3 regions of the Clostridioides sp. LIBA-7678 genome follow, and region 1 is predicted to be linked to each of the others. Evidence: riboswitches for the same ligand, from Rfam matches in the RefSeq annotation. Region 1 holds a riboswitch; each other region holds the start of a gene.
What was found. Region 1 has a riboswitch for cyclic di-GMP ahead of flgB (flagellar basal body rod protein FlgB). Riboswitches for the same ligand answer to the same signal wherever they lie in the genome.
Positions count from the first base shown of each region.

Region 1 (5,408 bases):
AGGAGTAATAAGAGGTTTACATTTTCAAAATGAACCATTTGAACAAAGTAAATTAATTTACTGCGTAAAAGGGAGCATATTAGATGTTGCTATTGATATTCGAAAAGAGTCAAAAACATATGGGCAATTTGTATGTTTTTATATAGATTCAAAAAAGAGAAATATGGCATATATCCCTGCTGGATTTGCTCATGGATATGAAGTTTTAGAAGAAGATACAATGGTTGTTTACAAATTGTCTTCTATGTATGCCCCAGAATATGAGAAAGGTATAAGATGGGATTCTGTAAATGTAGCTTGGAATACGAAAGATCCTATTTTATCAGATAAAGATAAGAAATGGCCAACTTTTCTTGAATACACAAATGGTAGATTAGAATAAGGAGTTTAATATGAAAGCAATAATTTTGGCAGGAGGATATGGGAGTAGACTGGGAGATATAACAAATGTTGTGCCTAAACCTATGGTAGAGATTGGTGGAAAACCGATATTATGGCACATAATGAAAATTTATTCACATTATGGTATAAATGATTTTATCATATGTCTAGGTTATAAGGCAGATGTTATAAAAGATTATTTTTTACACTATGATTTTAGAAATAATGACTTTTCTATTGAGATTGGTAGTGGAAATATTGAATTTCTTAATAATAATGATGAAAATAATTGGAAAGTAACATTAATTGATACTGGTATAAACTCAGAAAAAGGAGCAAGACTTAAAAAGGTTGAAAAATATTTAGAGGATGATATAAATTTATTGACATATGGAGATGGTTTAGCAAATATAAATGTAAAGGAGCTTATAAATTTTCATGTTAATATGGGAAAGATGTTGACTATATCAGGGGTAAGACCTCCAGCTAGATTTGGAGAATTAGTAGCTGATGGAAATGTATTGAAATCATTTGAAGAAAAATCACAAACATCAAAAGGTCTGATAAATGGAGGTTTTATGGTATTTAATAAAAAATTATTAGAATTTCTTACAGAAGATGATGCTTGCGATTTAGAATATGGATTATTTGAAGACTTAGCTAAAAATAAAGAAATATCAGTTTATAAACATAAAGGATTGTGGGCATGTATGGATAACGAAAGAGATATGAATAATCTTAATATGCTTTGGAAAAATAACAAGGCCTTTTGGAGGATTTGGTGATGTACTTTGACTTTGATAATATATATAATGGTAAAACCGTTTTAATAACTGGAGCTACAGGATTTAAAGGCTCCTGGCTTTCGATTTGGCTAAAAGAGCTTGGAGCAAATGTTGTAGGATATTCATTAAATCCAAAAACGAAAAAAGATAACTTTATCTTAGCAGAAGTATCAAAAAAAATTATAGATATAAGAGGAGATATAAGAGATTATAGCAATTTGGAGGCAGTATTTAATAAATATAAGCCAGATTATGTCTTTCATATGGCAGCTCAGCCTTTAATTGAAGAATCGTATTTGAATCCTATTCTTACATATGAGATAAATTTAATGGGAACATTAAATATGCTTGAGTGCATAAAAAATAGCAACAGACATTTAGTTGCAATATTTATAACAACAGACAAATGTTATAGTAATAAAGAACAAGTTTGGGGGTATAAAGAAACAGATTCTTTAGGCGGATATGATCCTTATAGTTCATCAAAAGCAGCGTGTGAGATCGCAATTAATTCATGGAGAGAATCATATATGAGTCCTAAAATGTATCATAAGCATGGCAAAGCTATCTCTTCAGTAAGATCTGGAAATGTAATAGGAGGAGGCGATTGGTCAGAAAAAAGAATTATACCAGACTGTATAAGAGCATTAGAAAGTCAGAGTGATATTATACTAAGATCTCCTAATTCAATTAGACCATGGCAATATGTACTAGAGCCACTATATGGATACTTATTATTAGGTCAAAAAATGAAGCTAAATCCAACTAAGTATAGTGATGCATGGAATTTTGGACCCAAAATAGATTCTATTGTTGATGTAAAATATATTGTTGAAAAGTTAATAAAGTATTATGGAACGGGATCTTGGAGATGCCTAGAAAATAATAGTTTTCATGAAACAAAAATGTTAAATCTTGATGTGAGTAAGGCTATCTTTGAATTAGGATGGAAGCCAACCTTAAGTATTGATGAAGCATTGAAATTTACAAGTGAGTGGTATCAGAAATATCATTGTTCAGATATATATAGATTATGTGTAAATCAAATAAATAATTTTATTTCGCTTATTAAGTAACGATAATTAGATATATCAAAATAAATAATAATTTGTACATATAGAAAGGTGAATTCTGGGAGACAGGATTTACTTTTTTGTGTAAAAATATACATGAATAATATAACAAAAACTAATGAGAAAATGTCAATTATAAATTTAGAAGAGTTAATATCTGAATTAGATTTGGATTGAAAAGAACTATAAGTGTAGTAGGTAATTTACTCTATTTGATATTTGATAAATTGATGCAATTAGATGAATTTGAATATAAAAATATATTTGTTTATAGAAAGGAGCAATAGATAAACTGCATATTAAGCTATATGAGATAATTAGAGTATTAATTAAAGAACTAAATGTAGAAGATATATAACTTAGGATAAATAGATATATTAAAGTTTAAGGAGTATGTAGTGATGAAAAGAAAACAATGGATTTAGAAGATTCTTGACTAGAAAAAATATAAAATAAAATATGAGTTTATTACCTATATTTAGGATGTACCATTAAATTGGAGTATAATTAAAAAGAGAGATTTTAAAAATCTTATTTTTATGAATAAATATAGTTTATATTAATTAAGTAGGTTGAAATAATTTTAACAGATTTAATTCTAATGAAAAAATATACGAAAAATGTTTAAAAATTTTATCATTTATTGTATACTTAAAGTAAAACTAAATAGGCAAAACTAGAGAAATCTAGTGACGCAAAGCTATAGGGGCTAAGGTTTGTATATGCGAACTATGCTAGCCAGTTGCCAAAAAGAGTCCTAAGTATATTTGTATACTTAGGATTAGTCGAAATGACTGCTTTTTTGGCGGTCATTTTATTGTGGAAAAATTACTTTATTATAGTAGAAAATACACATAATAACATATTTTACCAATTATAATATAAAATAAAGGAAATTTATCTAAAAAAGTTGCTATTTTACAAAAAAAGGCAACTTTATGAAGGGGAAATTAAATACATATTAAAATTTTTTTTTATTTTTATTGGATTTAATTGAATTTAAATTAGATTTCTTACTAAAATAATTCGTTATTATATTAATGTAATAGAATTGTAATAGATTTAAATGAACAAAGAAGTCATTTTTTGTAATATAGCAACTTCATTTTTTTAATCATTAAATATAGCAAATAAATATATTTTGAGGAGGGGTGAGTATGAATACATATGACATTATAAAAATGGGACTAGATGCAACTAATCTAAGAAGTCAAACAATAGCAAATAATATAGCAAATATAAATACTGAAGGTTACAAAAAACATTATGTAACTTTTGAAGAAACATTAAATGATGCCATGCCAAAAATAGAAGAAAAAATAGACAATTCCAAAGGTCTAAGGGTAGATGGCAATAATGTAGATATAGAAGAAGAAAAAGTAAAGCAAGCAATGACAACGTTGCAATATAATGCTTTAATAGGTTTTGCAAATGGCAAAATTGCAATGACTAAATCAATAATAACTGGGAGGTAACTAGAAGATGAGTGTGTTCAGTGGAATGGAGATATCTGCTAGTGGATTAACAGCAGAAAGTTTGAAAATGGATATCATATCATCAAATGTAGCTAATATAAATGCTACAAGAGGTCCAAATGGAGAAGCATATAGGAGAAAAATTGTTTCCTTTGAAGAAAACTATGATAATAAATTAGGTATGTTAGGAGTAAAAGTCACATCTGTTGAAGATGACAAATCACCTCTTAAAGAAGTATATGACCCATCTCATCCAGATGCAAAACCAAATGGATATGTAGAATATCCAAACGTAAATATATTGGTTGAAATGACGGATTTAATAACAGCTTCACGAGCATATGATTCTAACATAGACACACTGAATGCTCAGAAATCTATGATATCGAAAGCTTTGGAAATAGGAAAGTAGGGATAAATTATGCCAATTACACAAATTAACAATTTAATGCAAGGTGCAAAGTTAGATAATTTGATTGGAGAAACAAAACCATTAAACCTTAATAAAGAAGAAAAAAAGAATTTCGAAGATGTAATAATAGATACTATAGACAAAGTTAATTTTCAACAAGTGACAGCGGATAATATGAAAGAAAAATTTATAAAAGGCGAAGATGTTTCTATGCATGAAGTTATGTTAAAAGGTCAAGAAGCACAACTATCTATGCAATATCTGATAGAAGTTAGAAACAAGATTCATGATGCATATCAAGAAATGAATAAAGTACAAATTTAGCCTTTTGAACAGGAGTAATAATCAATGATAGCCAGTTTTAAAAATAAGATTAAGGAGCAAGTTGCTAAATCTAGGACAAAAATAGGTTCTTTAAAAAAAGGAACTAAGATAGCATTAGGTATAGGGATTGTTGCTATATGTTTAGCGCTAGTATTTACAGCAATATCTGCAAGTAAAAATAAGTATGCAGTCTTATTTTCAGAACTAGATGTTCAAGATGCTGCAGATATATCAGCAGAATTAGAGTCTAGAAAGATAGATACTAAGGTAAAGGGAAGTACAATTTATGTTCCTAGAACAGAAGTCGATAAGTTGAGGCTGGAGCTAGCTCCAAGTCTTACAGGTGGTTCTAAAGGATTTGCATTAATGGATGATAGTTCGTCTATAGGACTTACTGATGAGGAGTTTCAAATTAAGAAGCAACGAATCATACAAGGTGAGATAGAAAAAACAATCAAGAGTTTTCCACAAGTGGAAGATACTAGAGTACATATAACATTTGGAGAGTCATCAGTGTTTGAGAAAGAAGCAGTTCCAGGAAGTGCAGCAGTTTACTTAATGTTAAAGCCAGGAACAACTTTAGAAAAAAATCAAATAAAATCTGTTATGGCACTTGTATCAGGAAGTGTTACAAATATACCAGAGAAAAATGTTCAAGTTATTGATAATAAGATGAATCTATTATCAGAAGGTATCTTAGATGATGAAGAAGTTGATGAAAATAATCAACCTATAAATGGTGGTATTAGTGTTGATAAAAATAAGGCATCTGAACAAGCATTGAATAAACAATTAGAAAAGTCTATTTTGGAAATGCTAGAGCCAATATTTGGTACAGGAAAAGTAAAAGCTACAGTAAATGCAGATTTAAGTTTTGATACAGCCGAAAAAACTGAAATAAAAATTGACCCTGATAAAGTTGCAATAAAAGAAACAAGGTCAAAAAATTCATCCAAAT
Region 1 is NZ_CP196987.1:301,055-306,462, forward strand. Features, by position in the region: gene rfbC (dTDP-4-dehydrorhamnose 3,5-epimerase) at 1-382, shown strand, start outside; gene rfbF (glucose-1-phosphate cytidylyltransferase) at 393-1,166, shown strand; gene rfbG (CDP-glucose 4,6-dehydratase) at 1,166-2,242, shown strand; cyclic di-GMP riboswitch class I at 2,899-2,989, shown strand; gene flgB (flagellar basal body rod protein FlgB) at 3,397-3,714, shown strand; gene flgC (flagellar basal body rod protein FlgC) at 3,722-4,126, shown strand; gene fliE (flagellar hook-basal body complex protein FliE) at 4,136-4,450, shown strand; gene fliF (flagellar basal-body MS-ring/collar protein FliF) at 4,475-5,408, shown strand, end outside.

Region 2 (5,408 bases), 1.1 Mb from region 1:
TTTTCATATCCACTTGGAGCTATTATTTCCACTAAATAATATATTCCTGGTTTTTTTACACTAGACTGAATTATACCATCTTCATCACTAACTAAATCTTTAACTACTACATTTCCATATACATCTTCTAAATTAAACTTAGCACCTGAAAGTGCCTTTTTATCTAAAGAATCTACTTTTTTAGCTTCAAAAGCATAACCTTGCTTAGTAGTTTCTACTCCAGGAGGACTTGAGCCATTAATCTGAGCTACATTTTGTATAGTCTCTCCAACTTTTACATCTGTAAAATCTGCATCGAATGTAACCCAACTTTGTACAGGTTCGCCTTCTTTTATCTGCTTAAATTCATATTTATTTACTAATCTTACAGTATTTTCTCCATCTCCAGCTTCTTTTTTAAACTCAAGGTTATCAGAATATTTTATATTAGATATTTTTAGAGCTGGGTTTACTTCATCTAAAAGATTTACTTGCCCTGCATCATAAACTCCATAAGTTGACATATTTATTTTGTATTTAACAATTTGACTATCATTGTTATTTAAAACTTTTTTATCAACTTCTTTTTTTGCACTTATTAATCCAGAGTTTTTCTTAAAACTTATCTCATCGCTTTTATCAACTTGACTGTTATTTGCATCAAGAACAGCTCTATTTGTATAACTATCTTCAATACTAATAACCTTTAATGTATAAGCTATATAAAACTTTGATTCTACTTCTTCTTTACTAAGATTAATCGTAAATCCAGTTATAACTTTATCTACTTGACCGCTTTCATTTCTTTTCTCTTCTATTTTATATGAAATATTGTTTGCGATTTTTTCTTTACTCCAAGGAGTCCAGTTACCATTCATTGGAATTTCTACTACTCTAAAATCATGTCCAGCTTCTCCTGCTGTAGTTAATCTCATACCCTCTGGTATATTATCTGTTATAACAACATTACTTATTGGCGACTTATCATCATTTACTGAAATCTGATAGTTTATTACTTGGCCAACTTGAGTAATATTTGTTACTCCTGAATGCCCTTTAGTCAAAAGATAATCGCTACCTCTATCAAAGATACTTACAGTAGCATCATCTTCTTGTACCTTCTTACCATCAGATTCTATCCTAGCTACATTTTTATATTTATTATCATGTTTTGCATTTTCATCACTAATTCTAGCTTTGTATTTAACAGTATATGCTTTATCTATATTTCCAAAATTAACTGATATAGAATTTGCACTTTGTTCAATATTAAAATCACTTACTTCTTTCCCATCACTTGTTACTACACTTACAGAATCATTTACTAGTGTCAATCCTTCAGGAAGCTCATCATACAAAGTAATATCTTTCAATTCTTCCTGTTTCTCATTTACTAGTATGCTATAATTTATATCTTTATTTTTAACTGGCATAAATACTGTAGTTGATTTTTTTCCTTCAACAAGTTTCTTAAGTGTTCCTTTAGACTCTTCTTCCTCGCCCTTATCTCCAGGCTTTATTTCTACATCCACATCTCCACTTCCACTTTCTATTTTTCCAGTAGTCTCAATATGAATTTTTGTATTTGTCTCTTCATCAACCCTTTTAACGTATGCTTCTAGACCTATTTTTCCTTGCATTACACTTTGACCATTAGGAAGTTCTCTAAATGTAAGTGTATATTCTCCATTACTTTCTGTTTTGTCGAAACATTCACTTGTATAATCTAAATTAACTTTATTAAATACATCTGGCACCTTGAAAGTTATTGAATCACCTGCTTGTATTCCCTTTGATGTTGGAGTATAAGTTAAATTAAATGATATCTTTTTCATTGATTCAGTTTCTATTGTACTATTATTAATTTTTATAATAAATCCATAATCTTCATTCTCTTCATTAAGTTCTTCTTCTAACGTTTTCAGCAAATTCTCATCTTCTAGCAGCTTTTCTTCTTTTGGAGTCTGCTCTATATTTTTATTATCTAGTGGCTTTTCCTCTTCTGGAGTCTGCTCTGGTTTTTTGTTATCTGATGGCTTCTCTCCTTCTGGAGTCTGTTCTGGTTTTTTGTTGTCTGATGGCTTCTCCTCTTCTGGAATCTGCTCTGGTTTTTTGTTGTCTGATGGCTTCTCCTCTTCTGGAGTCTGCTCTGGTTTTTTGTTGTCTGATGGCTTCTCCTCTTCTGGAGTCTGCTCTGGTTTTTTGTTGTCTGATGGCTTCTCTCCTTCTGGAGTCTGCTCTGGTTTTTTGTTATCTGATGGCTTCTCTTCTCCACTTGATGAACTAGTTGAATTATTTTGAATCTGACTGTTATCTCCTAATTCTGAAGCATAAGATAAGGTTGGATAGATTGTAGATACTACCATACTTAAAATCATAATTAAACTTATTAATAATGCCTTTTTATTCTTCTTCCCCATATAGATTTCTCCCCTCTACGCTATCTATAATTTATAAACTTCTATTTATATCCCATTAAAATTAATTCTAAGCAAAAAATTATATAAAAAAAGCCATGAAAATAAATAAATTTATATCCATAGCCGGTTGCACCACTGACTCAGTATGTCCATAAGGTGCCCAATGATAGAACATACATCAACATCTCTATAATATTTTATAAAAAACAATTAAAATTGTTATATTCATACTAGATACAATTACATATCTATATTATATTATGCCAACATCTTCCTGTCTATATATTTTACATTTTTTTCCTTACAATAATTTTAATTAATCATTAAATAAAATCCTTATCTACAACAATTACACAATTATATTCAGGATTCATCTCCTTAACCAATTTAGTTATATCTTCTTTTAATTCTTCCTCTGACATATTCTTAGAGAATTCAGAAGGATTAACTACTATATCAAACACTAAATTTTTCTTACTTCCCTTTCCAACTATTCTGAAATCATGCATAGATTTTACAAGACTATTTTTCTTAAGTATTTCTTCAAGTTCTTTTTTTGCTGACATAACTTCTTCATCTTCGAGACATATAGGGTCCATATGAATTACTAAATACATATCTAATTTTTCAGATATTTCTCTCTCAGCATTATCTATAATTTCATGAATCTCCATTATATCTATATTTGATGGAATTTCTGCATGTATAGATGCTATACATCGTCCAACTCCATAGTTATGAATTATTAAATCATGTGTACCTATAATATGTTCATAAGATAATAATGATTCTATAATAGATTTTACCATTTCTTCATCTGGTGCTTCTCCTAGAAGAGGATTTATAGTATCTTTTACAAGAGAAAATCCAGCATAAAGTATTACTAGTGATACTACAATACCAACATATCCATCTATAGGTAAACTAGTAAATCTAGCTATGACAAATGATATAACTACGCAACTCGATGTAAATACATCTCCTAAAGCATCAAGTGAAACTGCTTTTAAGGCTGAGGAGTCAATTTTATTTCCCATAAATTTATTAAATTTACTTAACCAAATTTTAATCATTATAGATGCAATTAAAAGTATAAGTGGTATTACTTCAAATTTTATAGGTACTGGATTTACTATCCTTTCCACAGATGACTTTATAAATTGAAGTCCTACCAACATTACCATGAACGCCACAATTAACGCCGATAAATATTCTATTCTTCCATGTCCAAAAGGATGCTCTTTATCAGCTGGCTTACTTGCTAATTTAAAACCTATCATAGTTATCGCTGAGGATGCCATATCAGAAAGATTGTTAAATGCATCAGCCATTATAGCTATACTTGATGTAAGCATACCTATAGACACTTTTACTACAAATAAAAGTAAATTAGATAATATACCTACTACTCCAGCTACATACCCATACTTATTTCTAACATCTTTATTTTGAACGTTTTTACTATCTTTGATAAATGTTTTGACCAGGATTTTTGAAAACATAAAATTTACCTCCTTGTCTTCTGTTTTACTGACAAATTTTAGAATTTATATCTTTATTTATGATAACATAATTCGTCTATAAAATTCTTAAAAGTTCATATATCAATAAGATATTACTAATTTTATACATTTATTATAAATGCAATGTATTCTTAGCTTAAATTATTGGATTCTAATAAAACTAGTCCTAGATATTTTATAATTTCATCTAGGACTTGTATTACTATTTTATACCAACTATTTTATTTAACATAATCGAACCTGTTTCTGGATTTTCAAATTCAATTTTAACACCCTTTATATTAGATAAATCTATATTTTTAAACTTATCAATAGGTATTATTGTATCACTTATTGGAGTATACCTTGACCAAAACTCCATAAATTTACCTTCTACATATTCGTCTCTCACAGCTTTACCCTCAAAATACTTCATAGCAGACACTTTATCATTATCCAAAGTTACACTACTTTCTTTTCCTTTAGAATCGACTAAGCTAAGTTTAAATGAAACTATTTTATCTTTACTATTTAACTCACTAGGAGAATTTAACGCCCATCTAAATTTTAATGCAGAATAATCTTTTAAATTTTTATTATTTAAGGGCAATTCTATTTTTCCATCTTTAGATTTCCAATCAACTTGCAATAAATCTAAATTTTCACTTGAGCTTATATTACTAAAAAGGTTTGCAGTATCTTTATCTAATCGTTCTGACTCAACTAACTCTTTTGTATCAACATTACTTGAGTCTATATTTTCAAATGACTTTTTGTTGAATAATTCTAAAGAACCGCTATATTTAACTTTATTTAATGTCTGATACCCATACATTTTAGATGGCAATCCATTTTTACTAAAAATAGGAGATTCACTATCATCAAAATCAAAAATAGATTTCATATAGTCAACTGCATAATTAGAAAAGAACTCTCTATGTTCTTCTTTCCCTAATTTTTCAGGATAAGTGCCATCTGTATCTCGTGGTGGAGAAAATTCTTTTTCTCCTAAAACTGAGTTATATGCATTGTGATTTCCACCTACTAAATAAGTTAGTCCTAGTGGACTTTTTCTATTTTTATCCAATGATATATCATAAAAAACATCATCCCCACTATGGATAACATCTCCATCATATTCTGATACTATTATTGCTGTTGGTACATCTGGAAACTTTTCTATTGGACTATTATAGGCTGGTGTAAGTGATATAATTCCTTTTATCCCTTTAAATCCTTTTTGTATTTGGTCTTGTGCTATTTTTAATACCCCAGAACCAGCTACAGAATGACCTATAAGACCAATATTATCTAAATCAACTTTGTCTTTAAGATATATTCCAAATCCATTTTTACTGCCATCATATGCATCTTGAAAAGCTTTTATATAAGCTTGAGTCAGATATGTTATTCTCTCATTTTCTACAGGTTCTCCATACTGAAAAGTATAGTTTACTGAAGTATCAATAGACACCCCTATAATACCATTTTTAGCTAAATCTTCAGT
Region 2 is NZ_CP196987.1:3,350,208-3,355,615, forward strand. Features, by position in the region: gene ACTG46_RS15630 (SrtB-anchored collagen-binding adhesin) at 1-2,399, opposite strand, end outside; cyclic di-GMP riboswitch class II at 2,512-2,597, opposite strand; gene ACTG46_RS15635 (cation diffusion facilitator family transporter) at 2,723-3,901, opposite strand; gene ACTG46_RS15640 (alpha/beta hydrolase family protein) at 4,125-5,408, opposite strand, start outside.
Region 2: another riboswitch for cyclic di-GMP. It lies ahead of ACTG46_RS15630 (SrtB-anchored collagen-binding adhesin); the one in region 1 lies ahead of flgB (flagellar basal body rod protein FlgB).

Region 3 (5,408 bases), 1.9 Mb from region 1:
ACGATTTTTTTCTTTACTTAAGTAAGCAGAAATAATTATGTTATCAAATATATTTAAATTTTTAAGTAAATTACTTTGTTGAAATATAAATCCCATATTTTTTAATCGAAGTTTTGATAATGCTTCTTCTGACAGATTAGAAATCATTTCACCCGAAAATTTGACTGTACCAGAAGTTAATTTATCCATTCCACTTATGTTATGTAGTAGTGTTGATTTACCAGAGCCAGAAGAACCCATAATAGATATAAATTCACCATGTTGAATTGACAAATCTATTCCTTTCAAAACTTGTTGTACATTTCCTTTACCAATAGTATACTCTTTAATAATTTTTTTAGCTTCTATAATATTATTCATAACATACCCCTTATTCTATAATAGACATAATTTTTATTTTATTAATTGCTCTACTAATTACTATAATTGTAGTTAATACTGTGAGAATTAAAACTGATGGATAAAGCACATATACAATTAATGGATTTATTACAAACTGGAGATTTGAGATACCAGAAAGTAGTAATCCAGATATTTTTTGTCCAAGTGTATTTGCCATAATGACTCCTAAAACAGTTCCAATCATAAGTATCAATAAAGCTCTAGTAATGTATTGAATGCGTATATCTTTAGTAGAAAATCCTAAGCTAAACATAATTGCTGTTTGTGGCGTATCCTTAGCAATGAGCATTTTAAAGAACATCGCAGTAATTAGTGAAGAAATTGCAATAGATATAACAACAGCTAATTTTATAACAAGTCTTAATTGGCTGATAACAGAACCTAATGTTTGACTTGTATAATTATTCATAGCAGTAATCTTAGCAGGGTAATAATTTATGCTGTACTGCTTTAATTTATCTGCTACATTGACACCAGGCTTTAAATTCAAATTTACAATATGCCATAGTATATTATCTTCACTAGATGGTAGCATAGCTTTTGCAGTCTTACCACCATAGGTAATGTCTTGATATATTCCACTAACAGTTAAAATCAACTCTTTATCTTTTAAGAAAATTGATAAATTATCTCCAATGCTTTTTTCTAGTTCATTTGCATTTATGACAGACAATGCAATTTCATTTTCTTTCATTGGTGCAGAACCTTTTACATATGTCAGTGGGAAAGTTTTAAAGTTTCCATTTTCTATTTTAATATTTTCTATCTTGCCATCTTTATTTCTTATTTTATATGAACTTGTTGTAAAGGATTCATACTTTTTAACATCATTGTCAACATTAATTTTTTCTAGTATAGAATTAAAAAGATGCTTAGTTTGTTTTGTTTGAGGCAAATCAATACGAATATCACTCTTGCCAGCACCCATATAAGTGATAAATTCAGGTGATTTAATAGTATTTAAAAAATTAGTTGGTACAGTCATAATAAAAATACAAATCGTATATACAAAACAAAGCAATCCATAGACTGTAATTTTTTTAAACACTTCGTTTAATCCTAAAAGTATGTTAGTATTTGTTATTTTATTTTTGTGTATTTGAAAACTGAATCCATATTTTACAGAGTTAGTAGAACGGTTACCTCTTAATGCATTAATTACTGATATTTTTTTGAATTTTTTAAGTATAACTTTACAAAAGAATACAACACTTAAAAATACAAGAACTGAACCTATAAATGGAACGAGAATACTAAAAATGGTTTTGTCTATGGCTCCCATATAAATGTAAATATTTTTTGTAAAAAGAGGGCCTATAAATAATGAGAGTATGTAACCAAGAAAACTTGCAAAAGATGCAATTAACAAGTATTTTATTAAATATAAGTTTTGGATGTTACCATTTTTAATACCAATGGCCTTCATAACACCAATTTCTCGATAATCTTCTTCAATCGTTGTAATTAAAGTAAATCGTAAACATAAAATAGAAATTGTAATAAGAAGAATACTAATTAAGATGATAATAGTAATTACAATCCCATCAGACAAAGAATTTAGTAATTTGTAAATAGAATAAGTCACTGATGTACCTGTTTGAGGGAGCTTAGTTGATTGATATAACGTTTCAAACTCACTAATTTTATTTATATCATCTAATATAAATTCAATTAAATATTCGCTTTCTCCTATATTAGATTTTAACGTGTTCCAATCATTGTCACTGATTAAAAAACGCTTTGAAGTAACAAGTGAAGGGTTCATTTGTGAGTCACGTATAAAATCTTTTATTGTAAATTCCATAAAGAAATTACCATTAATAATTTTTATAGTATCTCCAATTTTCAAATTGGATTGTTTCATATAATATACAGGGACACCTATTTCTCCATCTTTTATTTGCATTATTTGATTGTCCATATCTAATAAAAAATCAAATTTATCGTTTTGTTTTGTAAAACTATTTTCTAGTACACTATTAGCTTGATTTTCTACTTTATTTCCTAGAAAAATATTAGCTCCATTTATATTTAGAAGTTCAGAAGTTTGCTGTTTTTTTATATATGGAGTTTTAGATGAGAACTTATCAATTTCTTTTTGTTGTAATTTCCCAGAATACATTTGGACATAATGTGGTGTATGAGATTTTTGAAACAAGGAAGTCATTGAATTAGTTAGCTCTATAATGATATTTATTGAACTAGATACTAGCATTGATGCAAGTAAAATAAAAATAAATAGAGTAATTGTTACTACTTTATTTCGTGTTAAATCTTTTAATAATATTCTTTTTAGCATAAATAATCCTCATTTCTTAAAAATTTTGTATTAAATATTTTAGAATTTTTTTAGTAGCTATATAAACATAAATATCAAACTGACCGTCGGTCTATAATGATAATATTATAATATCATTAGTTTGTCAAGTCATTTAAAAAGTAAAATATATACATCTTATGATAAAGTGCGTAGAGAGGATTTAGCATAGATAGAGTAGTAAAAATTTTAAAAAGAGAATAATTAATACAAATTATTTTTAGGTTTTTATTAATCATTAATTTTTTATATTAATTAAGGATGTAAAAAATTATCGATTATTTTTATATATTAATATTTATTGAAAAAGATTTGTTAAAAGTAGTGATATCATATATAAATTACTATTTTTTAGATGAATTATGAAGAAGAATAATTAAATTAATAAATATAAAGATATTTTTTGGTTATTATTAATTAAAAATTTAATTTATATTTAATTAATATAAAATTTGATGTAATATTATTTTTAAATTGTTTAAATTATGTTATTATTCAGATATAGGCAATATTAGATAAATCTAATGACGCAAAGCTATAGGGACTAAAATCTTTATATAATAAAGGTCATGTCAGCCAGTTGCCAAAAAGATAATAATTCTTTTTGTTGAAAGTATTTTTTAAAGTTATATATTTTTAATAACTTAATATTTGGCAAGAGGAGGGCTTAAGATGATATCTGAATTAATGTTGAAAAGTTTTGGCGAATCTAGCATCAATTTTAAGACTAAAATTAAATTAAATTTAAGAGAAAGACCAGACATAAATAGTATGAAGTTGAAAAGTATACCAGAAGGTAAAATTGTTAAGTTAAAATGTGTCGATGGAATATGGGCAGAGGTTGAAAGTAATTATGACAAAGGTTGGTTACTTTATAAATATTTAGAAAAATTAAGTAATGCTAAAAGCAATAGTAATGGTATAGTAAAAAATAGAAAAAAGAATTATGTAGGAAATATAAGAACGAATGGCTTAAGTCTAGAACTTAGAAATGATAGAACATTAGACTCTAGAATTATAACTACAATTCCTGATGGTTTTAAAGTTGAAGTATGTTATAGTGTTGGCAAATGGGCAAGGGTTAATATTGATAGAAATGGAAAAAAATATTCTGGATATGTATATAGTCAATATATAGAAGAATGTTTAAGTTTATCATAATTGGATACTAGTAAGCTTTAAATATACTAATAAATTTCAGAAAAAGAATCCTATTCATAGGATTCTTTTTCTTTTGTAAAAAAACTTATTATAATATTAAATATAATAAATTAACTAGGTCATTTTAATTGTAAATCGAAGATTTAATTGAAAATAGATTTAACTTATGATTTGTATTTTAGGTGCCATAAATTGATATTGATTTAGAAAATTTTAATAAAAAAGAAAGTTGATAGGATAAAAATAATATTAAAGATAAGAAAAGATATAAGAAATTTGAAAAATTTTGTAATTTTTAGTTTTATATATATTATAATAAACTAGATATAAGATTTTTATGAGGGGGAAAATATGAAAAAAAAGAAAACATTGATTGGAATAGCTATATCTTTTTTGCTTATAATTAGCACTATAAATCCATTGCAAGTTGAGGCTGAAGCTATTATTGATTCTAGTGTATACATTTCTTCAGCACAAGAAAATTATAAATCTAATAATACTAGATTTAAAACTATTAAATCTAAAAGTAAGCATAAACGTAGTAAATCTAGAAAAAGTAGAGTTAATTTGAAGAAAAGAACTATAAGAACTAAAAATTATGGACATAGAAATTTAGATAAACATAAAAGTCAAAGCATAGGAAGATATAATATTCTTTCAAAATTGATACTTTCAGTAATAGTTGTATTTATTGTTATAGCTTTAATTGGGATAATATTTATTAGAAGAAAGAAGAAGAAATTTTATTAAATACAAGAATAAAAATTACATAGTTGTATTATATGATTTTATTGTATTATATACAATATTGCTTTTCATCTTATTTTAAGTTTTTTTATGAATAACTATTTTATAGTTTAGTTGGAATTATATTGTTATGATTTTGTTCTTCATTAGATAGTAATTTAAAGAATAGCGTTTTGCTAATTATTGATGTTTATTTTATAGCATGATATAATTTAAGCAGAATGATATTCTGTTTAAAAGGAGATACAAAAATGGCACGAAAACGAATATTAAATGGTGGTAAACGAGATGAACTTATTGGGAATGCACTTAATTTGTTTTTAGAATATGGGTATGAAAATACTTCTATAAGAATGATTTTAGATAGTGTTGGTGGTGAAGTTGGTATGTTTTATCACTATTTTAAATCAAAAGATGAAATATTCAATGAAGTTATAAAATTATTTCTAGCTCAGTATGAAAAAAGTTTTTCTGATGTTTTGTATGATGATTGTATACCAAATAATCTTAAAATTGATGTGGTATTTGAGTTATTACAAAAAACTCTTTTAAAGTATAAGACATTTAAATTAGGTAAATTTCATTGGAGTATGCAAATTGCACTCAATCAATTAACTTTAAAAAGTTTAGTTCCTCATATAGCAAAATATATAAACTATATGCGTGATAAAGGTGAGATTGGGAGTTGTGCAATTGAAACGGATTTAGAGCTTGCAAATGCTGTTCTTTATTCATCATTTGCAATATTACATCAAGACTCACTAACTGAATTAACAGAGAA
Region 3 is NZ_CP196987.1:2,182,508-2,187,915, reverse strand. Features, by position in the region: gene ACTG46_RS10555 (ABC transporter ATP-binding protein) at 1-360, opposite strand, end outside; gene ACTG46_RS10550 (ABC transporter permease) at 371-2,701, opposite strand; cyclic di-GMP riboswitch class I at 3,214-3,307, shown strand; gene ACTG46_RS10545 (SH3 domain-containing protein) at 3,392-3,880, shown strand; gene ACTG46_RS10540 (hypothetical protein) at 4,232-4,630, shown strand; gene ACTG46_RS10535 (TetR/AcrR family transcriptional regulator) at 4,879-5,408, shown strand, end outside.
Region 3: another riboswitch for cyclic di-GMP. It lies ahead of ACTG46_RS10545 (SH3 domain-containing protein); the one in region 1 lies ahead of flgB (flagellar basal body rod protein FlgB).